Regions from separate parts of the Streptomyces sp. NPDC048254 genome, predicted to be linked through region 2. Evidence: riboswitches for the same ligand, from Rfam matches in the RefSeq annotation. Region 2 holds a riboswitch; each other region holds the start of a gene.
The links. A riboswitch is a leader RNA that binds a small molecule or an ion and turns the genes downstream of it on or off. The one in region 2 is predicted to bind S-adenosylmethionine.
Positions count from the first base shown of each region.

Region 1: linked by a shared signal. The riboswitch ahead of ACGFZQ_RS35035 (putative leader peptide) and the one ahead of ACGFZQ_RS30160 (aminotransferase class V-fold PLP-dependent enzyme) in region 2 are both predicted to bind S-adenosylmethionine.
Region 3: linked by a shared signal. The riboswitch ahead of ACGFZQ_RS32415 (amino acid ABC transporter permease) and the one ahead of ACGFZQ_RS30160 (aminotransferase class V-fold PLP-dependent enzyme) in region 2 are both predicted to bind S-adenosylmethionine.

Region 1 is NZ_JBICZJ010000015.1:111,985-118,776, reverse strand. Features, by position in the region: gene ACGFZQ_RS35055 (dipeptide ABC transporter ATP-binding protein) at 1-296, opposite strand, end outside; gene ACGFZQ_RS35050 (ABC transporter permease) at 293-1,216, opposite strand; gene ACGFZQ_RS35045 (ABC transporter permease) at 1,213-2,172, opposite strand; gene ACGFZQ_RS35040 (ABC transporter substrate-binding protein) at 2,176-3,795, opposite strand; gene ACGFZQ_RS35035 (putative leader peptide) at 4,031-4,147, opposite strand; SAM riboswitch class IV at 4,183-4,296, opposite strand; gene ACGFZQ_RS35030 (MFS transporter) at 4,655-6,064, shown strand; gene ACGFZQ_RS35025 (winged helix-turn-helix domain-containing protein) at 6,226-6,669, opposite strand.
Region 2 is NZ_JBICZJ010000011.1:284,485-291,276, forward strand. Features, by position in the region: gene trpD (anthranilate phosphoribosyltransferase) at 97-1,161, shown strand; SAM riboswitch class IV at 1,261-1,377, shown strand; gene ACGFZQ_RS30160 (aminotransferase class V-fold PLP-dependent enzyme) at 1,522-2,910, shown strand; gene ACGFZQ_RS30165 (PQQ-binding-like beta-propeller repeat protein) at 2,979-5,126, shown strand; gene ACGFZQ_RS30170 (Lrp/AsnC family transcriptional regulator) at 5,127-5,408, opposite strand; gene ACGFZQ_RS30175 (rhomboid family intramembrane serine protease) at 5,405-6,148, opposite strand; gene ACGFZQ_RS30180 (hypothetical protein) at 6,301-6,540, shown strand; gene ACGFZQ_RS30185 (NYN domain-containing protein) at 6,581-6,792, shown strand, end outside.
Region 3 is NZ_JBICZJ010000013.1:66,689-73,480, reverse strand. Features, by position in the region: partial or broken gene ACGFZQ_RS32425 (ABC transporter substrate-binding protein) at 1-27, opposite strand, end outside; gene ACGFZQ_RS32420 (amino acid ABC transporter ATP-binding protein) at 111-893, opposite strand; gene ACGFZQ_RS32415 (amino acid ABC transporter permease) at 890-1,870, opposite strand; SAM riboswitch class IV at 2,261-2,384, opposite strand; gene ACGFZQ_RS32410 (glutathione S-transferase C-terminal domain-containing protein) at 2,462-3,334, opposite strand; gene ACGFZQ_RS32405 (putative leader peptide) at 3,464-3,595, opposite strand; gene ACGFZQ_RS32400 (hypothetical protein) at 3,756-4,013, shown strand; gene ACGFZQ_RS32395 (hypothetical protein) at 4,155-4,964, shown strand; gene ACGFZQ_RS32390 (DUF2218 domain-containing protein) at 4,966-5,283, opposite strand; gene ACGFZQ_RS32385 (hypothetical protein) at 5,469-6,089, opposite strand; gene ACGFZQ_RS32380 (xylosidase) at 6,325-6,792, shown strand, end outside.

The sequences.
Region 1 (6,792 bases), on a different contig from region 2:
TCGTGCCGGCCGAAGCGGACCGTGCCCGCGTCGATGGTGCCGTTCGCCGCAAGCAGCCGGGTGACGGCGTGCGCGGTGGTGCTCTTGCCGGAGCCGGACTCGCCGACCACGGCGGTCACCTGCCCGGGCCATACGTCGAGGTCCACGCCCCGTACGGCCGAGACCGTGCCGCCCCGGGTGCGGTACGACACGGACAGGCCGCGGATCTCCAGGAGTGGTGTGGTCACGTTCTCACCGTTCTCGCGTGTGTCACCGTTCTCGTGTGCGTCACGGTTCTCGTGTGCGTCGTCGGTCATCGCTGCCGCGCCCATTCGCCGTCCAGCGCCCTGGCGACGCGGTTGGTGGCCAGCACGGTCGCGGCGATCGCCAGCCCGGGCAGTGCGGTCAGCCACCAGGCGTTGGCCAGGTAGTTGCGGCCGTCGGAGATCAACGTCCCCCACTCCGGGGCGGGCGGCGGCGCGCCGTAGCCGAGGAAGCTCAGCGCCGACACGGCCAGGATCGAGGAGCCGAAGTCCAGGGTGGCCAGGACGATCACCGGGCCTGCGGCGTTGGGCAGGACGTGCCGGCCGAGGACCGCGTACCAGCGGGTCCCGCAGGAGCGGGACGCCTCGACGAACACCGCCTGCCGCACCCGCAGCACCTCGGCCCGCGCCACCCGGGCGAAGGAGGCGACGCTGGCGATGCCGACCGCGACGGCCACCTTCACCGTCCCGTACCCGAGCGCGGTGACCAGGGCCAGCGACAGGAACAGCGCGGGGATGGCGAGGAGGACGTCGACGAAGCGCATCAGCACGTCGTCCACCCAGCGGCCCACGAACCCGGCGACCACGCCGAGCAGCCCGCCGACCACGAACGCGACCAGGACCGCGATCAGCGTGGCCTTGAGGGAGAGCTGGGCGCCGTGCACCACGCGGGAGAAGACGTCCCGGCCCAGTTCGTCCGTGCCGAACCAGTGACTGCCGCTCGGGCCGCGGAAGTTCTGGGACGGCACCCCCTTCAGCGGGTCCTGCGAGGTGAACAGATCAGGCCAGAAGGCGGCCAGTACCACCAGCACGAGGACGACGGCGGACAGCAGCAGACCGGGGCGGCGCAGCAGGAAGCGGACCACCCGGCGGATGTCGGCGGGCCGTGCGTGTTGTGCGGGAGGTCCCGTCTCGACCGGCCGGGCGAGGCCGAGGGCGGCCTCGGCCTGGTCGTCGACAAGGCTCTGGCTCATGCGAAGCTCGCCTTTCTGTCCGAGGCCACCACGATCCGCGGGTCCAGCAGCGGATAGACGAGGTCGACGAGCAGGTTCGTCGCCACGAAGATCAGTGCCCCGAACACCACCACCCCCTGGACCAGCGGGATGTCCTGGGTGGTGACCGCCGCCGCGGTCACCCGGCCCAGACCGTCGCGGGAGAACACCGTCTCGACCACCACCGAACCGGCGATCAGCTGCCCGACCAGCAGGCCCACGACGGTCAGCGCCGGCAGCGAGGCGTTGCGCAGCGCGTGCCGCAGATGCACCCGCCACCGGCCGGCGCCCTTGGCCCGCGCGGTCTCCACATAGGCCTGGTCCAGCGCGGTCAGCAGGCTCTTGGCCAGCACCTGGGCGACCTGCGCACCGGTCGGGATCGCCAGAGTGAGCGCCGGCAGTACCAGACCCTTCAGCCCGTCGTTGCCGAACGCCGGGAACCAGTGCAGCTTGAACGAGAACGCCTCGACGAGCAGCAGCCCCACCCAGAACGTCGGGACCGACACCCCCAGCGGGGGCAGCGACAACAGCAGTTGCCGCAGCCACCGCTGCGAGGTGTACGTGGCCACCACCGCGAGGCCGCCGCCGAGCACCACCGCCAACAGCAGCGCGGCACCGGTCAGTTGCAGTGTCTGCGGCAGCGCGTCGGCCAGCGTGGAGGTCACCGGGCGGCCGGTGGAGACCGCGTCGCCGAAGTCCCCGCGCACCGCCCGGCCCAGATACTCGGCGTACTGGACCAGCACCGGCTTGTCGAAGCCGTACTCGTGCCGCAGCTCGGCGAGTTGGGCCGGATCGACCTGCCCCGAGTCCATCCCGGCCCCGGCCATCGCCGAGACCGGGTCACCGGGGAGGAAGTCGAGCACCAGGAACGACACGGTGTAGGCCGCCCACAGCACCCCGACCGCCTGCGCCAGCCGTTTGATCACATAGCGCCGCATCCGCTAGCCGATCCAGGTGTCGTGCAGCTGGACGCGGCTGCCGGAGTCGAACGTCAGGTCGTGCACCTTGTTCGAGACGCCGAGCTGGGTCTGGAGCTCCACCACCGGCACGTCGTACGCGTTGCGCACGATCAACTGCTGTGCCTCACCGACCAGTTGCTTACGCTTCGCGGTGTCCGTGGTCGCGGCCTGCGCGGACAGCGCCGTGTCCAGCGAACTGGCGGACAGGTGATAGAAGTTGGCCAGCTGGGTGGAGAAGGAGCTGCGCAGGATGTCCGGGTCGGCGCGGGTCGTGTTTCCCCACACCACGTCGAAGTCACCCGACTGGAGCGTGGTGGCGAACTGGGTGACCGGGAGCTGCTTGAGCACCACGTCGATCCCGACGGCCTTGAGCTGCTGCTGCACCAGCTCCAGCGCGGGCTGGTTGGTGGCGGAGTTGGGGAACCAGGTGATGGTCAGGGTCAGCTTCTTGCCGTCCTTGGTGCGGATGCCGTCGCCGCCGGCCTTCCAACCTGTTTCGTCCAGCAGGGACTTGGCCTTGGCCGCGTCGAGGGTCAGGTCCGAGGAGAGGTCCGTGTAGTCGGGCGTGGTGTGCGCCAGGATGCTGGTCGCCGGCTGGGTGCCGGTCGGGAAGACGGTGTCGGCGATCTGCTTCCGGTCGATGGCGGCCGAGATCGCCTGACGGACCTTCGTGTCCTTGAGTAGGGGCCGCGAGTTGTTGAGCCCCAGGCCGAACACCACACCGGGGTTGGCCCGGCTCCGGAGGGCGACCTGGCCGCCCTTGAGCGCCGCCTCGTTGGCCTTGCCGACGCTGCTGATCACGTCCACCTGCCCGGACCGGAGACTGCCGGCCCGCACCCCCGCCTCGGGTACGACCTTGAACACCAGCTTGTCCAGATAGGCCGCGCCCTTCTTCGACCACAGCGAGGAACCCCAGTCGTACCCGGTCCGCCTGTCCAGGGTGACCGACTGGTTCTGCGCGTACTGCTTCAGCACGAACGGCCCGGAGCCGACCACGCCGTCACTGCACTTCTGCTGCGGGGACTTCTTGACGCTCGCCGAGGATTCGATACCCAGCGAGTGGGTCGAAGTCGCCTGGAGGAACTGGGCGTTGGGCTGCTCGAACGCCACCTTGACGGTGAGCGGGTCGACCACGGTGGTGCTCTTGACGCCGCTCAGATAGCCCTCGGCGAGGGTGCCCAGGGCGCCGAGGCCCGGCACCGCGTCGAAGTTGTCCTTGACTACCTGCGCGGTCAGCTTCGACCCGTCGCTGAAGGTGACCCCCGAGCGCAGATGGAACGTGAACGTCGTCGCGTCGGCACTGATGTCCCAGCTCTTGGCGAGCCACGGCACGATCTTGCCGGTCTTCGGGTCCTGGTCGGTCAGAGAGTCCACGATCTGGCGCACCGAATAGATGGTGTCGTTGCTGCCGACCTGCTGCGGATCCACGCAGCCGGCGTCGGATCCCACCGCGAAGGTCAGGGTGCCGCCGGACTTCGCCTGGCCGCTTCCGCCGCCGGAGCCGTCGTCGCCCGAACCGCACGCGGTCAGCAGGACGCTGGTGGTCAGGAGCGCGGCCAGGGGCGCCCATCGGGAGGGTCTGAAATCCGGGAGTGCAGTCACGGAGGGCTTTCTCCTACTCGTGTCACCCGGCACGGGGTGCCGGGCTTCGGGGCGCGAGGCACGGCCGTGCAGGGGCGTGCGGCCCCGGCCGGATCGGCGCCGGCCGGGAGACGCGCTGTGCAGACGGAGGGCGAACGGAGGCAGGGGGACGACACCGTGGACCGGTGGCGAGGGGAAGGGCGGCGCGAAGGAGCCGTGGCCGGTGACGGAGGTCAGCCGGCGGCAGGCGGGCCGGTCAGAGCCGACAGAGGCAGCTGGTCGAGCGCTTCAGATCTATGTGGCGCCGGCGCGAGAGCCGGGAGTACGCCGTGGCGTCGGCGGGGGAGGCAGCCGGGTGATCGCTGTGTCGCATGCCGGTCCCTCCTCGTCTCCGGCCCCGGTCACGGGGCCACGCGCTTGCGGGAGTCATCGGTGATCCCGCCGGGCTTTCACCTGGAGCACCCCACCGCGGGGGAGGGTTGCCGGTCAGCGAGCCAGGGCTTGACGCTGACACTCAATGCCGTTGGCGATCGTACGGATCGGTTTTGTCGTACGTCAATGCCGCAACCGGACGCCCTGTTCGAGAAGGCGCGACCGTCTCATGTTCCGGGACGCATGGTGGACGCACCTTGTGCCGTGTGCTTTGATCCGGCCATGGAGACCGCAGGTCAGGCACGCACCGTGCGGCTCGACCCGTTCTGGGCGGGCCGTCGCGCCGACCAGTTCGACCAGACCTGTCGCTGACCACTCGCTCCCCTCAGCTCAGCTCAGCTCAGCTCCGTCTCCTCGAAGCGCGTGAACACGCCGCGCGGCCCTTTTCGCCGGCGCGTCCGTCGCGCACCCCCCGACCGCCCCGCCGCAAACCGTCGGAATGAGAGGCATGGCCGTCAACAGCATTGCTCCGACAGGGGTGTTCGCCGCGCTGCGGGTCCGTGACTACCGGATCTACTGGAGCACGGGCCTGGTGTCCAACATCGGCAGCGCCATGCAGGGTGTCGCGCTGGACTGGTTCGTCCTGACGCTCACCCACAGCGGAACCGCGCTCGGCTGGATCGCCGGGCTCCAGTTCGCCCCCGTGCTGCTGTTCGGCCTGTGGGGCGGGGTCGTCGCCGACCGGTACGACCGCCGGACCCTTCTCCTGTGGACCCAGACGCTGTACGCGGTCCAGGCCCTGCTCCTGACGGTCATCGTGTTCTCCGGCCATGCCGCGCTGTGGCTGCTGTACGTCCTGTCCTTCGCGCTCGGCTGCGTGTTCACGGTGGAGAACCCGGCACGCCTGTCCTTCGTCACCGAACTGGTCGGCCGGCCCCTGATCCCGAAGGCGGCGGGCCTGAACATCCTGTCCCTGAACGCCGCCCGCCTGATCGGTCCGGCGATCGCCGGCGTGCTGATCGGGGCGCTCGGAACCGGGTGGGTCCTCGCCCTCAACGCCGTGTCCTTCACCGTCGTCCTCGCGGGTCTGCTGTCGATCCGGCCACGGGCGCGGGAGACGCGCGCCGTCGCCCGGCCGCCGTGGACGGCGGCGGGTGCGGAGGGGCTGCGCTATGTGGCGGACCGGCCCGAACTCGTCGGCGTGTTCACCATCTTCGGCCTGGTCGCCACCTTCGCGGTCAACTTCCCCACCACGCTGACCCTGTTCGCCGGGCGCGTCTTCGACGTCGGCTCCCGGGGACTCGGCCTCATGAACACCGCACTGGCCGTCGGCACCGTCGCCGGGACGGTCGCCGCCACGCGCGGGGTCTCGCCCCGGGTACGGACGGTCGTCGTCGGCGCGCTGCTGTTCGGCGGTTTCGAGGCACTGGCGGCGGTCATGCCCACGTACCCCGCCTTCCTGGCCCTGCTGCTGCCCGCCGGCTTCACGTTGATGACGTTGAACACGGCGGTGAGCGCCTTCGTCCAGTCGGAGGTGAGCGACGCCATGCGCGGTCGGGTGATGGCGGTCTACACGGTGATCTCCATGGGCGGCAGCCCGGTCGGCGCCCCCGTCATCGGCTGGATCTCCCAGCACGCGGGGGTGCGCTGGGGGCTGGGCGTGGGCGCGGCCACCGCCGTACTGGCCGCGCTCGGCGTGGCGCTGTGGCTGACGCGGACACCACGCTCGGCGCCGGCTCCGAAGGTGTCGGCCGTGTCGGCCGTGTCGGGCGCGTCGGTCGCGCCCCCCGTACCGCAGGCCCCGATCGCACCATCCGGCTCCCGGTCCGCGTCTGCGGCGGCGTCGACCGGCCGCTCGCCGTCCCCCGAACACCAGCCGTCCCGCGAACCGTCCAGCGAAGGAAAGCAACACGACTGACCGTCACACCGGACTGCCCGGGCTCCACCTGGCCCTGGAGACCGACGGGGGTGCTGTCGCGGGCCTGTGCGGCAGCGTGGCGTCGGACCCGCCCGCGGACTGCCGGCGGTGCACGCCCGTACGGGGGCCGAGGCGGGAGGGCCGTCCTCGCCCGCCGCTGTTCAACCGCAGTGGCCGTGACGCGTGGCGTCAGCCGCTCTCGGCCGGTGCCGGTGCCGGTGTCGCGCGCAGCCGGAAGCGGAGCCTCTCTCCGTCGTCAGCAGTGCCGCGGCACGTGGGCCGAGTTTGCGGTGGATGTGGAGGTCGACGGAGCGGCTGCGACTGCCCGCCCATTCGCCCAGTCCCGAGCGCAGGTCCTCCCGGGTGATGACCCGGCCGTTGCCGCGCAGCAGGGCGGTCAGCAGCCGGAACTCCAGCGGGGTCAGCGCGACGGGAGCGCCGTCCACCAGCAGGCGCTGGCCGCCCGGGTCCAGGCTGATCGGGGACGGGGCGGCGGCCACGTAGGACCCGGGCAGCGTGCCGCCGGGCACCACCGGCAGGCCCGCGGCACGCCAGGCCTCGTAGCCGCCGACGATGTCGGTGGCCCGCACCAGTGTCGCCGCCATCCCCGCCCCGTTGCTCGTCCGCACCGAGGGCGGCCCGCTGGACGCCGTGTCCCTCGACCGGTTCCGCACCCAGGTACCCGACGGAGACATCGTCACCGTGCACGCCACCCGAAGTGGCCGCAC
Region 2 (6,792 bases):
GTCCGGTGTACGGATGGGGGCCCTTCGCCGTGCCCGGAGCTGGATAGGGTAGGCGTGACACTGCTTTTTGCCGGTACGACCATCAGGAGCGGCCTTATGAGCGCTGTGACCCCCGCTGGAGGCGACATCGCGGCGGGCCGTTCCTGGCCCGAGGTACTGAACGCGCTGCTGTACGGCCAGGATCAGAGCGCCGACGCGACGGCCTGGGCGATGGACCAGATCATGCGCGGCCAGGCGACCGACGCCCAGATCGCGGGCTTCGTCGTCGCCCTGCGGGCCAAGGGCGAGACGGTCGACGAGATCAACGGCCTGGTCCGCACGATGTACGCGCACGCCAACGTCATCGAGGTACCGGGCCGCACGGTGGACATCGTCGGCACCGGCGGTGACGGCGCCAAGACGGTGAACATCTCCACGATGTCGGCACTGGTGGTGGCCGGCGCCGGGGCGAAGGTCGTCAAGCACGGCAACCGGGCGGCGTCCTCCGCGTCCGGTGCCTCGGATGTCCTGGAGAAGCTCGGCGTCAACCTCGATCTGACCCCGCAGCGGGTCGCCGAGGTCGCCGAGGAGGCCGGCATCACCTTCTGCTTCGCCGTCAAGTTCCACCCGGCGCTGCGCCATGCGGGCGCGGCCCGCGGCCAGCTGGGCATCCGCACGGTGTTCAACATCCTCGGCCCGCTGACCAACCCCGCGCAGGTGCGGGCCCAGGCGGTCGGCGTCGCGGATCCGCGCATGGCGCCGGTCGTCGCGGGCGTCTTCGCGGAACGCGGCAACTCCTCCCTGGTCTTCCGCGGCGACGACGGCCTCGACGAGCTGACGACCACCGCCACGTCCCACGTCTGGATCGTCCGCGACGGCAAGGTCACCGAGGAGACCTTCGACCCGCGGGACGTCGGCATCGAGCTGGTCCCGGTGGAGGCGCTGCGCGGCGGCGACCCGTCGTACAACGCGGAGGTCGCCCGCCGGCTCCTGGACGGCGAGACGGGCCCGGTCCGCGACGCGGTCCTGCTGAACTCGGCGGCGGCGCTGGTGGCCCTGGACCCGGGCACCGGAACGCTGGCCGAGCAGATCCGGGCCGGCATGGACAGGGCGGCGGAGTCGATCGACTCGGGCGCGGCCAAGCGGGTGCTGGAGCGCTGGGCGGCGGCGACCAACCGGTAGGCGCCGAGCGGGAAGAGCACGTGGCGCCGGCGCCCTCGTCAGTCCGTCATCCGGACAGAAGTTGCGCGCCGGCGATCACTTCATCTACGTTCTCAGTCAGGTCATGAGTGACAGTCATGAGGCCCCGGCCGACTGTCCGGCAACCCTCCGTCCGTGGCGGGGTGCCCCGGGTGAAGACCAGGCCGTAGGCAGTGAGGTCTGCGGCAAGCGCGGATCCCTCACGCTCTTCTGAAAGAGCACAGCCCAGGGATCCTGGTCATCGAGGGAGTCTCCCGTGAGCAAGCGAATGCGCTAGGGCGTCGAGCCCCACTTCCGCGCACCCCTTTTCACTTTCTTCTTTCCTCTCACGGGAGTTCCGCCATGTCCGTCTCCACCGCTGCCTCCGCCCAGCCCGTTTGCAGCAACATTCCGGGGCCGCTGCCCGTTCTGGGGCGGGATGTCACCGTCCCGCTCGTCACCGGCGGCGAGGTCTCCTACGCCGCCCTCGACTACGCGGCCAGCGCCCCCGCGCTCCAGCGGGTCTGGGACGACGTGGCGGCCTACGCGCCCTACTACGGCAGCGTCCACCGCGGTGCCGGCTACCTCTCCCAGCTGTCGACCGACCTCTTCGAGAACGCCCGGAAGACCGTCGCCGAGTTCCTCGACTGCCGCCCCGACGACCAGCTGGTCTTCACCCGCTCCACGACGGACTCCCTGAACCTCCTGGCCCGCGCCCTGCCCGCCGACTGCCAGGTCTTCGTCTTCGAGACCGAGCACCACGCCTCCCTGCTGCCCTGGCAGGACGCCCGGGTCACCTACCTCAACGCCCCGCGCACCCCGCGGCAGGCGGTGGCGACCCTGGAGCGCGCCCTGGCCGACCGCACTGTGTCCATTGAAGGGGGCTACGGGCCGGCCCTGGTCTGCGTCACCGGCGCCTCGAACGTCACCGGCGAACTGTGGCCGGTCCGCGAGCTGGCCGCCGCCGCGCACGCGCACGGCGCCCGGATCGTCCTGGACGCGGCCCAGCTGGCCCCCCACCACCCGGTCTCCGTCCGTGACCTCGACGTCGACTGGGTCGCCTTCTCCGGCCACAAGCTGTACGCCCCCTTCGGCTCCGGCGTCCTCGCGGGCCGCGCCGACTGGCTCCAGGCCGCCGAGCCCTACCTCGCGGGCGGCGGCGCCAGCCGCAGGGTCACCCGGCGCGAGGACGGGGGAGTGGCCGTGGAGTGGCACGAGAGCGCCGCGCGGCACGAGGCCGGGTCGCCCAACGTCATCGGCGCCTACTCCATCGCGTCGGCCTGCAAGGCCCTCACCGAGGCCGGCTTCGACACGCTGGTCGCCCGCGAGCAGCACCTCATCGAGGAGGTGCGGGCGGGGTTGGCCGAGGTTCCCGAGGTCCGGATCCTCTCCCTCTTCGGCGACGACGCCCCCCGCGTCGGAGTGATCAGCTTCGTGGTGGACGGCTGGAACAGCTCCCACTTCGCCGCGGCCCTCTCGGCCGAGTACGGCATCGGCGTCCGCGACGGCCTCTTCTGCGCCCACCCGCTGGTCAGGACCCTGCTGGGCTCCGACCCCCAGACCCAGGGCGAATGCGGGGCGCCCGATGCGGCACCGGGCGAGAAGTCCCTGAACGCGATCCGGGTGAGCTTCGGCGCGGGGACGCCGGACGAGCATGTGGAGCGGTTCGTGAACGCCGTCAAGGAGCTGGTCCGGGATGGCGCGAAGTGGAACTACCGTACGGAGGACGGCCGTTGCGTACCGGCCGTCTGACGGACTGACGTCCAGCCGCGCGTATACGCTTCCTTCGGCAGCTGTACGGAGGGCAGGGGGAGCACGGGGTGGAGGAGCTGCGCGAGACGGACCCTCGGACCATCGGTCCCTACGAGGTCCGGGGCAGACTCGGATCCGGCGGCATGGGCGAGGTGTATCTCGCCGAGGCGCGCGGTGGTCTGCGGCTCGCCGTGAAAGTGGTGCGCGCCGAACACGCGGAGGACCGCACCTTCAGGGCCCGGTTCCGGCACGAGGTGCGGGCCGCGCAGACCGTCGGCGGCGCGGGGACGTACACCGCCCGCGTCGTGGACGCGGACACCGGGGCCGTACGGCCGTGGATGGCCACCGAGTACGTGGACGGGCCGAACCTGCGGGACGCGATCCTCGACGGCGGCCCCCTGGCCGGCGACGCGGTACGGCTGCTGGCGGCCGCGCTGGGCGAGGCGCTGGCCGCGATCCACGCCAAGGGGCTGGTGCACCGGGACCTCAAGCCCTCCAACATCCTGCTGGCGCCGGACGGCCCCCGGGTCATCGACTTCGGGATCGTCCGGGCCCTGGAAGGGACGGCCCTGACCCGGACCGGGGTGATCGTCGGGTCGGTCGGCTATGTCTCGCCCGAGCAGATCCGCAACGGCGCCCACGTGGGACCGGCCAGTGACGTCTTCTCGCTGGGCGCGGTCCTCGCGTACGCGGCGGGCGGACGGGAACCTTTCGGCGAGGGGCAGGACTCGGTCGTCCTGCTGCGGATCCTGACCGGGGACGTCGACCTGTCCGTCGTACCGAAGGACCATCTGGAGCTCGTGGAGTCCTGTCTGCGCGACGACCCCGGGGCGCGGCCGACGCCCGCGGACGTGGTCGCGGCGGTGGGGCATACCGGGCGTTCCCTCCGCGCAGGCCTCGGGGCGGGGTGGTACGCCGGCCGCGCCACGGCGGAATCGGGGACCGCGGACGGCGATGAGCGCTGGGTGCCGGAACACGGGTCGGGGGAGCGGGACAGCCGCGTCGAGTACGTGGCGCCCGCGACGGTCACGGACCTGCCCGTGACCTCGCCGGCTGCCGCCCCGGCCTCCCGGCGGCGGCTGCTGGCGGCTCTGACGGGCGGTGCGGCGGTCGTGGCGGGCGGCGGCGTCGGCGGGTGGCTGTGGCTGCGGGACTCCTCGGCGGGCCCGGGTCCGGCGGTGCGGGAGGGGCGGACCGGCACGGTCTCGTCGTCGGCGACCCAGGTGGGGTGGCAGTACCCGGTCCAGGGGCTCGGCGGACAGCGCGGCCCGTGTGCGGCGGTGTCGGCCGACGGGAACCTGGTGTACGTCGGCGGGGCGGACGGCTCGCTGCACGCGGTGGCGCCGAACGGCCGTCCCGTCTGGAGCACCGCGCTGGGCGGCCCGGTCATGCCCCCGCTCGCCACCGCCGACGGCGTGTACTGCCTGCTGTACGACAACGGGGAGGGCTCCACGAAGCTCTGCGCGCTCGGCCGGGGCGGCCGGGTGCGCTGGACCAGGCCGGTCGCCGGGAACAGCCAGGTCCCGGTGGCCGCGGGCGACCTGGTCCTGGTGTCCTACGGCCCCACGGACGCGGGCGGGGTGCGCGCGTACACCCCCGACGGCGGCGTCGCCTGGAGCACACCGACCGGGCCGGCGCCCACCAGCGAGCCCATGGTCGCGGACGGGGTGGTCTACGTCGGCACGTTCGGGGATCAGGTGCGGGCCCTGGACGCGAAGAGCGGGAAGCGGCTCTGGGCGACGGCGGCCGGCAGTGACACCGGCCGCCCGGCGCTGATCGGGGACGTCCTGGTGGTCGGGTCGGGCGGTGAGCAGATGCTGCACGGCATCAGCCGGACGGGCAAGGCGCTCTGGCACAAGTCCGGCAACGAGCTGCCGAGCGGCGGCCGCTACTTCACGAGCGTGTCGTTCGGCGGCCTGGCGGTCACCGCGAGCAGTTGGGAGCTGCTCGCCCTGGACCCCGCCGACGGATCGAAGGCGTGGGACCTCATGCTCACCGGCGAGGGCACCCAGTACAGCGATCCCACGGTCGCGGGCGACACCCTCTACGTACGCCAGGGCTCGACGCTCTTCGGCGTGAACCGCAAGGGCGGGCGCACCTGGCGCAAGCGCGTCGAGGGCGGGGCGTCGACAGGGACGCAGAGCCCGGTCGCCCACGACGGCCGGATCTACGTCGCGACCGCCGACGGCATCACCGTCCTCGCCCTCAAGGCCTGACTAGCTGTCCAGGCCGATCGCGAACGCCGCCTCCAGGTCGTGCTGGGAGTACGTGCGGAACGCGACGTGCGTGTCCGTGCCCTCCACGCCCTGGATCTTGCTGATCCGCCCCGGGATCACCTCGGCCAGGTCCTCGTGCTCCCGCACCCGGACCATGGCGATCAGGTCATACGTACCGGTGACGGAGAAGACCTCGCTGACGCTGTCCAGCGCGGCGATCTGTTCCGCGATCTCGGGGATCCGGTCCACGCTGGTCTTGATGAGGACGATCGCGGTGATCACGGCTGGTTCTCTCCCTCGGGAGCCGGAGCTGGGGCGGCCTTCACTTTAGTCCCACGGCCGTACCGCACCCACGCGTAGCCGAGGCCGAGTCCGAAGCCGACCAGATGGGCGAGGTAGGCCACGCCGGGGCCGGAGGGGGCCTGGCCCAGGGCGAGCCACTGCAGGGCCGCCCAGAAGGGGAGCACCACCCAGGCCGGGAACCGGAGCGGAAGGAAGAAGAGGAACGGCAGAAGACTGGTCACGCGGGCGCTGGGGAACAGGTACAGGAACGCTCCGAGGACCGCCGAGATCGCCCCGGACGCCCCCACCAGCGACTGCTGGGACGTGGCGTTGGCGGCCGCGTAGCCGAGCAGTGCGAGGTAGCCGCAGCCGATGTAGAAGAGGGTGAACTCCACGCGGCCCATCCGCTCCTCGGTCATCGCCCCGAAGACGAAGAGGAAGAGCATGTTGCCGAGCAGGTGCACCCAGCTGCCGTGGATGAACAGCGCCGTGGCCGGGGTGAGCGCCTCCCGCGCCGGACCGTCGAACAGGTCGGCGGGAACCACCCCCCAGTGCCGGAAGTACGCGCGCTGGGCGGCCGCCAGGGCGTCCCCGGTGCCGTAGGACGGGGTGAAGCCGGACGCCGGGCCGAGCACGAAGATCAGGCAGCACACGGCGATCAGGGTGTACGTCATGGGCGCCGAGGTGCTCCGCAGGCTCCGCAGGGTCCGGACGGCCTTCGGGTTCCAGTTGCCGATCATGGACATAGAGCATGGCGTAACGGGATGTACCGGTGCAGATCGCCTCGCCGCCGCGGACAGGGCGGCGTCGAGTACTCGCCAGGCCGTAGGGTAACGAGCCACACGCGTCGGGACGGCGCGTCACGGACACTAGAAGGAAGCGAACAGCCACGATGACGGTTCCCCTGCCGACCGCCACGACGCGGTGGCGCTGCACCCTCTGCGGCAACCTCACGCGCTTCGACGTGACCCGCTCGTCGAAGGTCGTGGAGTACGTGCACCTCGACCTGGCCGGTGAGCCCAAGGTCGAGGAGCGCGAGGTGGTCAATGAGACCATCGAGTCGGTGCGCTGCCGCTGGTGCAACGCGGTGGACCAGGTGGAGCTCGTGGACAGGCCGGGCGCCGACTCCTGAGACCGGGAGGCGGCCGCGCACAGGTGATGGGGTGTGACGGATGGTGGAGACCACAGGCGGGGGGCCGGGCGACGGCACCGCCGAGGTGCTTGACCGTCCGCTGCCCGACGGCGTGCGGCGGCGTGTCGTACAGATCGTGTCGGACGGCTTCGGCGGGCTGACCGTCGCCGAACTGCCCGCCCAGCTGCGGCAGTACGCCCGTTTCGCCCCTAATCGGCGGGCCAAGTTCGCCGGGAACGCCATGGCGACGGC
Region 3 (6,792 bases), on a different contig from region 2:
GCTGCGTCGGGAGAGGAGCGTGGGCATGGCCGTCCTTCGTGTCTCAGTGACAAGTGAAAGGGGGGTGGTTCAAGGGAAAGAGGTGGTGGTTCCAGTGAAAGGCGGGTGGTTCAGAGGACCTTGCGGAGGAAGTCCCGGGTCCGTTCGTGCCGCGGGTGGTCGAGGACGTCGGCGGGCGGGCCCTGTTCGACGATCCTTCCGGCGTCGATGAAGACGATCCGGTCGGCGACCTCGCGGGCGAAGCCGATCTCGTGGGTGACGATCACCAAAGTGGTGCCGCCGGAGGCCAGGTCCTTGATGACGGCGAGGACCTCGCCGACCAGCTCGGGGTCGAGCGCGGAGGTCGGTTCGTCGAAGAGGATGATGCCGGGGCGCAGGGCCAGGGCGCGGGCGATGGCGACGCGCTGTTGCTGGCCGCCCGACAGCTGCCGCGGGTAGGCGCCGACGCGCTCGCCGAGGCCGACCCGTTCGAGGAGTTCCTTGGCCAGCTGCTGGGCCTCGGGCCTGGTCAGCTTTCCGGTGGCGACGGGGGCGGCCGCGACGTTGTCCAGGACCGTCAGGTGCGGGAACAGGTTGAAGTTCTGGAAGACGAAGCCGATCCGGCTGCGCTGGGCCAGGATGGCGCGTTCGCTCAGCTCCTTGAGCCGGTCGCCGTGGCGCTTCACGCCGACCAGTTCGCCGCCGACGCTGACGTAGCCGGTCTCGGGCTTCTCCAGGTGGTTGACCACCCTCAGCAGCGTGGACTTGCCGGAGCCGGACGGGCCGAGGATGACGGTGACCTCGCCGGGGCGGACGGTCAGGTCGATGCCGTCGAGGACGCGGTGGGCGCCGTACGACTTGTGGACGTCGTGGATCTCCAGGGCGGCGGGCGCGATGTCCGGTGCGGTGGTCATGCGGCGGCCTCCCGGCGTATCCGTTCCCGCAGGTCGCCGAGGCCGGTGCGGAGTTTCTGGAGGGGGGTCGGCGGCAGCGTGCGGGTGGCGCCGCGGGCGAAGTACCGCTCGACGTAGAACTGGACGACGGAGACGGCGCTGGTCAGGATCAGGTACCAGACGGTGGCCACGAGCAGCAGCGGCACGATGTCGCCGGGGTAGGTGCTGCCCATGGACTGCACCGAGCCGAAGAGGTCGAGCAGCGAGACGTAGAACACCAGGGACGTGCCCTTGATCAGCCCGATGAGCTGGTTGACGTAGTTCGGCACGATGGAGCGCAGGGCCTGCGGGAAGACGATCCGGGTGAACTGGTAGCTCTTGGGCAGGCCGAGTGCGGCGGCCGCCTCGTGCTGGCCCTGGTCGACGGAGAGGATGCCGCCGCGGACCACCTCGGCCGCGTAGGCCGCCTCGTTGAGGCTGAGGCCGACCACGGCGACCACCATGTCGGTGGCGAGTTTCGACTCGTCGAAGCTGACGAAGGACGGGCCGAAGGGCACGCCCAGGCTCAACGTCTGGTACAGGGCCGAGAAGTTGTAGAGGAAGATCAGCAGGACGATCAGCGGGATCGAGCGGAACAGCCAGGTGTAGGTCCAGCTCACCGCCCGCAGCACGGGGCTGCCGGAGAGCCGGGCGACGGCCAGCACGACGCCGCCGAGGAGGCCCAGCACGGCGCTGAGCGCGGCGACTTCGAGGGTGACGACGAGGCCGTCGAGGATGGTGGGCCGCAGGAACCAGTAGCGGAACCGGTCCCACTGGTAGAAGGGGTTGGTGGCCAGTCCGTGCGCGAACTGCGCGACGACCACCAGGACGACGGCGGTGGCGATCCACCGGCCGGGGCGGCGCAGTGGCTGAACTCGCTGTGCCTTGATGGGTTTTGACGCTTCGTCAGTGGGCGGCGGTGCCTCGGCGAGGGACACGGTGCCTGGGGGTTCGGTCATGGCGGGCTCCGGCGGAGTCGGACACCCCGGGTCCCACGGCCGGACCGCACGACCGGGCCGCATGCGGGCGGACGGCACGGTGCACGGGGGCGCGCGGGGCAGGGGGGCTGGGCGGACGGCGGCACACCGGGCGGCCGGTGCTTCGACGGGGACGCTGAGGCGCGAAGCTGCGGGAAGCCGGCGGAAGAGCCTGGTCAGACCCGACAGCGGGCGCAGCCCGGTGCGGTACACGCGCTACACAGGGCGCTGTTGACACGGAGCAGGTCGACGGCACGGTCGGCGACGAGCGGGCTCGGATACGGGCGTACGCAGCCCGAGGTGCGGCGCTCGGCCGTCCTGGAAGCTGCGTACATGTCCGTCACCTGTCACTGTCGTGCTGGCCCCCGGGGGGCCTCGCGCTTACCGAATCGTCGCTTGCCGAAACGTCATCGGTCCGGTCGTCACCTGGGGCACCCCACCGCGATGCGAGGGTTGCCGGTCAGCAAGCCAGGGCTTGACGCTGACGCTCTTGACCGTTCTGGTCCGTAAGTAACGCAGTTGCCCGAACGAATGTCAACGCCTGTCCGACTGGCGAAACGGTTCGGGCCGCTCTCACCTGCGCGGAACGCCGGGTGCGTCCGCCGCGTGGCCCGCCCAGTCCAGGATCTGGACGGCCGCGCCGGCGGCTTCCAGACCCTGGCAACGGCCGTGGTGGCGGCGGGCGATGCCGTCGAGGTCGAGGTGGGCGCCGAAGGCCGGGTGGGCGGCCAGCCGGCGGGCGTAGGCCCACAGCACCGGGTGGCCGGCGACGGCGTGCACGGCGGCGGCGTCCAGGTGATTGCGGTGCACGGTGTCGAGTTGCACCAGGGTCACCCACAACTCGACGTCTGCTGCCGTGAGTTGACCGCCGACCAGGAACTCCGCCCCGGTCAGCCGGCGCTCCAGCTCGTCCAGGGCGGCGAGCAGCACCTCCAGCGCCCCCGGGTCGCCACCCGCTCGGCCGGCGTGCTGTGCCGCCTGCTCGATGCCCTCGGCGCACAGCCGCTCGACGGCCTCGATCTCGGCCTCGGCACCGCACGGGTACAGCCGGGTGACGCCGTCGCCGAAGTGGCGGTCCAGGTCACGCAGGATGTCCCGGCTGTGGGTGGAGACGATACGGCCGGACCAGTCGTCGCTGAGTACCGGCGCGAGGGCCGGCCCCGAGTAGTGGTGGGCGCTCGCCTCGTACAGCGGGCGCAGCGCCGTGTGGCTGCCGTCCGGACAGTCCGGGACGGCGGGCAGATAGGTGACCGGACAACAGTCGTCGAGGGCCAGCAGGCTGTGACCGACGGCGATGCGGAGGCCGTCGGGACAGGCGGTGGCGAGGTGGAGGCGGTAGCGGCGCGGCACGGCGTAGTGGCCGCTGCGCGCGTCCCGGCCGATGCGGCCCCGGAAGGCGGGGGTGGTCCGGACGGGCGGGAGGGCGGCGAGCGGAGTGATGGACATACGTCTCCCCGGGGGTGCGGACGCGCGGACGTACGCGCGGCGGAAGCGTTCGTCGGTGGGTGGGCGTCGGCGGGTGCGGCCGACGGCGGGCGCTCGGTCGGTACGGCTGGTACGGCCGGGAGCGGGGGCTCAGCCGGTGCGGCTGATGGCGCTGCACACACGCAGCAGGTCGATGTGCAGGCGGGAGGTGAGCAGCGGGACGGGGCAGGGCGTACGGCTCCCTCGGCGCTGTCTGCCGGTGACCGTGCGCAGCCGACCCATCTTTCCCTACCTTTTCACTAGGATTCCCACCTGGAGTGTCGATCGGCCTCCGCGTGCCGTCAAGGGGGCGTCCACGCCTGGGACACCCGGCCCCGGCTTGCCGCCGGGCGGGAGCGGCGGTCCGCTGGAGACGCAGGCCGAGTGACAGGAGCCGGATGCGATGAGCGAGCCCCCGGGTCCCGGGCCCGTGCCCGGCGCCGTGCCCGAGACCTTCGCGTTCAGCTGCGGACGGTGCGGCAAGGCCTGGGAGGCGGCCTTCCAGGCGGTGTTCTTCACCGACCCGATCGCCGACCCGGACCTGCAGAGCACCCTGGAGTACGTCGACGAGGCCGGCCGGGCCGTGCGGTCGCCGCTCGCCGACGCGGTGTGCCCGCGCTGCGGCAGCCGGAAGGTGCGGATCACGGCTCCCGGATCATGACGCTCACCCGAACGACACGCGCGGGTGGTCGGCGGCCGTGCCGGATGGTGGCGTGGAGGGACGTACCGCCGTCGCCCGCGCAGTGACGCAGCACCGCTGCCCCGCGCAGTGACGGACCGCGTTCCCGAGGAGGCAGTCGCGATGATCCGTCCGTCCCGACCCGTGCGTGTTCTCGCCTCGGCCCTGGCGGCGGGGATTCTGCTCGCCACGGCGGCCTGTACGGACGAGAGCGGCGGCCCCGAGGCCGTGTCCGTCTCGCCGGCCGGCGAGCACTCCCCCGCGTCCCCGTCGGCGACCCCCGCCCTCACCAGGGCGGGCGCGCAGGCCGCGCTGATCACGCCGGCCGACATCGAGGACAACTGGCAGCCGGCCACCGACGCGGCGACCTGGCGCAACTCGATGCTGGTCGGCAAGGTCGACGTGGCCGGCTTCCTCACCGCCAAGTCCGACGCCGCCGACTGCCAGCACCTCCTGGACGGCCTCTACTCCGACAGCCTCCTCGGCCGCGCCTCCGGCGCCTCCGGGCTGCGCGGGTTCACCTCGGAGGACGCCCGGATGCTGTACCAGGTCGGCGACTACGGCTCGGCGAACCTGGACGCCACGCTGGCCTGGCTGAAGACCCTGCCGGACGAGTGCGCCCAGTTCACCGCCACCGGCAAGGACGGCGGCAAGCGGACCGTGCAGGTCGTCTCGGCGAAGGTGCCGAAGTCGGGGGACGCGCGCGAGGCCCTGACGGTGACCGTCCAGGGCAACGCCAACGGCCAGTCCGCCACCTACACCACGGACGTGGCGGTGCTGCGCATCGGCGCCTCCGGGGCGGCGGTCACCAACGGCGGCCTGTCCGGTGTCGACCACGACAGCACCGCACTGGCCGTGCAGACCGGCGCCCAGCGCCTCAAGGACGTCCTGTCCGGCAAGACCCCGGCACCGCTGCCGAGCCAGTTCGACTAGCTCAGTTGCTCTGGGTGGTGCCCGGTTCGCCGTTGTCGCGGTGCCACTCGACGAGGAGTTCGTCGCGGGTGCCGAAGCGGACCAGATGGCGGCCGACGACGCCCTCCAGGAGATCGAGGTTCTCGGGGGCCGTCTCCACGGTGAGCAGCAGGGCACCCTCGATGGCGGTGAGGGTGCCGGTGCCGTTCTCGAAGACGATCCCGCCGGTGCCGGTCTCCTCGTCCCAGCTGGTCCGGGAGCGGCGGCCGAGGTGTGCGGCGAGCTGCTTGGCGTAGCGGGCGGGGCGGTCGGTGGTGACGCGGGCTTCGGAGCGGGCCATCGGGGACTCCCGGTACTGCGGGCGGACATACGGTGACGGGCTCACGCTACGTCCGGGTGGGGGGTGCGGCGCCGTACCGGAGTCCGCAAGCTATGCATGCCGGTCGCGTCACCTGCGCAGCTCGAGTCCGCCGACGGCCTCGACGTCAGTGCGCTCGCCCGGAAGCCGTAGCCGCGGCCCGTGGCCTACTCGTACCCGACGACCTCGAAGTCCTTGCTGACGAACACATGGTGCGGCCAGTTGACGCTGATGTTGTGCACCTCGTACTCGCCGTCGGCCAGTTGGACGACCCGGTCGTCGATGCCGCCGGGGACGACGGCCTGCGCGGCCTTGACCGCCTTGTCCGCGGTCCTGCCGCCGATGATCGTCCCTTCGCCCTCGGTGTAGTCCGGGATCTGCCCGACCGACTTGTCCGGTGACGGGGTCCCCTGCTGGAAGGGGATCACTCCGGCCGCCTCGGCGGCCGCCGCTCCGCCGTCGCCGTGACGCTGCACGACGACCCGGGTCGCCGTGACGGTCGCGCTGTCCACCGTGCCGAGGACGAGCACGCTCGCACCGGTCTTCACGGCCTTGGCCGGGCCTCCGACGGTCTTCGTGGCCGAGGTCTCTTCCACGGTCACCTTGACGCCGGTCGCCGTCGTCAGGGTGAAGCCCGACGAGGACGTGGACTCGACGATGCCGGTCGCACCGCCCTCGGCCGGACCGGCCGCGGGGGCCGCCGAGGCGGACGTGCCGCCCAGAGTGACGGCGACCAGCGCACCGGTCAGCCCGGCGGCCATGACCCATTTCCTGCCGTACGCGCCCATGACGGCGCTCCTTTCGTAGGGGGTAGCTGCCACCGAGCCTGCGAGCCGTTCCTTTAATGACGCTCACGCGCGTCTTAAGACATCCTGAAAACAGGACTAGACCATTCCGCACATGGCAGGCATGCCGCACACTCGCCTTGACCCCCCACCGACTTCACCCCTTAACTCACGTCTTGAGCTATACCCCCCACCGGCCCAACCTCCCCCTTCTCCCCCCCGTCTACGGAGTTCCCGCATGCCCAAGTCCCACCGCCCCTCACCCTGGACGCGCCGCAGGGTGCTCGGCGCGACCGCCGGTGGCACCGCGGCGGCCGCGCTCGGCACGTTCGCCGTCACCCGCACCGCGTCGGCGACCACCACCGCGAGCGCCCCCGGTGACGTCGTCGGCAAGGTCACCGTCGGCTACCAGGGCTGGTTCGCCTGCAAGGGCGACGGCGCGCCGATCAACGCCTGGTGGCACTGGGCCCCCAACAGCGCCTCGACCCCCTCGCCGTCCAACAACGGCATCAAGGCCTGGCCGGACGTCCGCGACTGCACGAAGACGTACGCGACGGCGTTCGCGAACCTCGGCAACGGCCGCACCCCGGGGCTGTTCTCGTCGTACGACCAGCAGACCGTGGACACCCACTTCCTGTGGATGCAGCAGTACGGCATCGACACCGCCGCGCTCCAGCGCTTCAACCCGACCGGCGGCGAGGGCCCG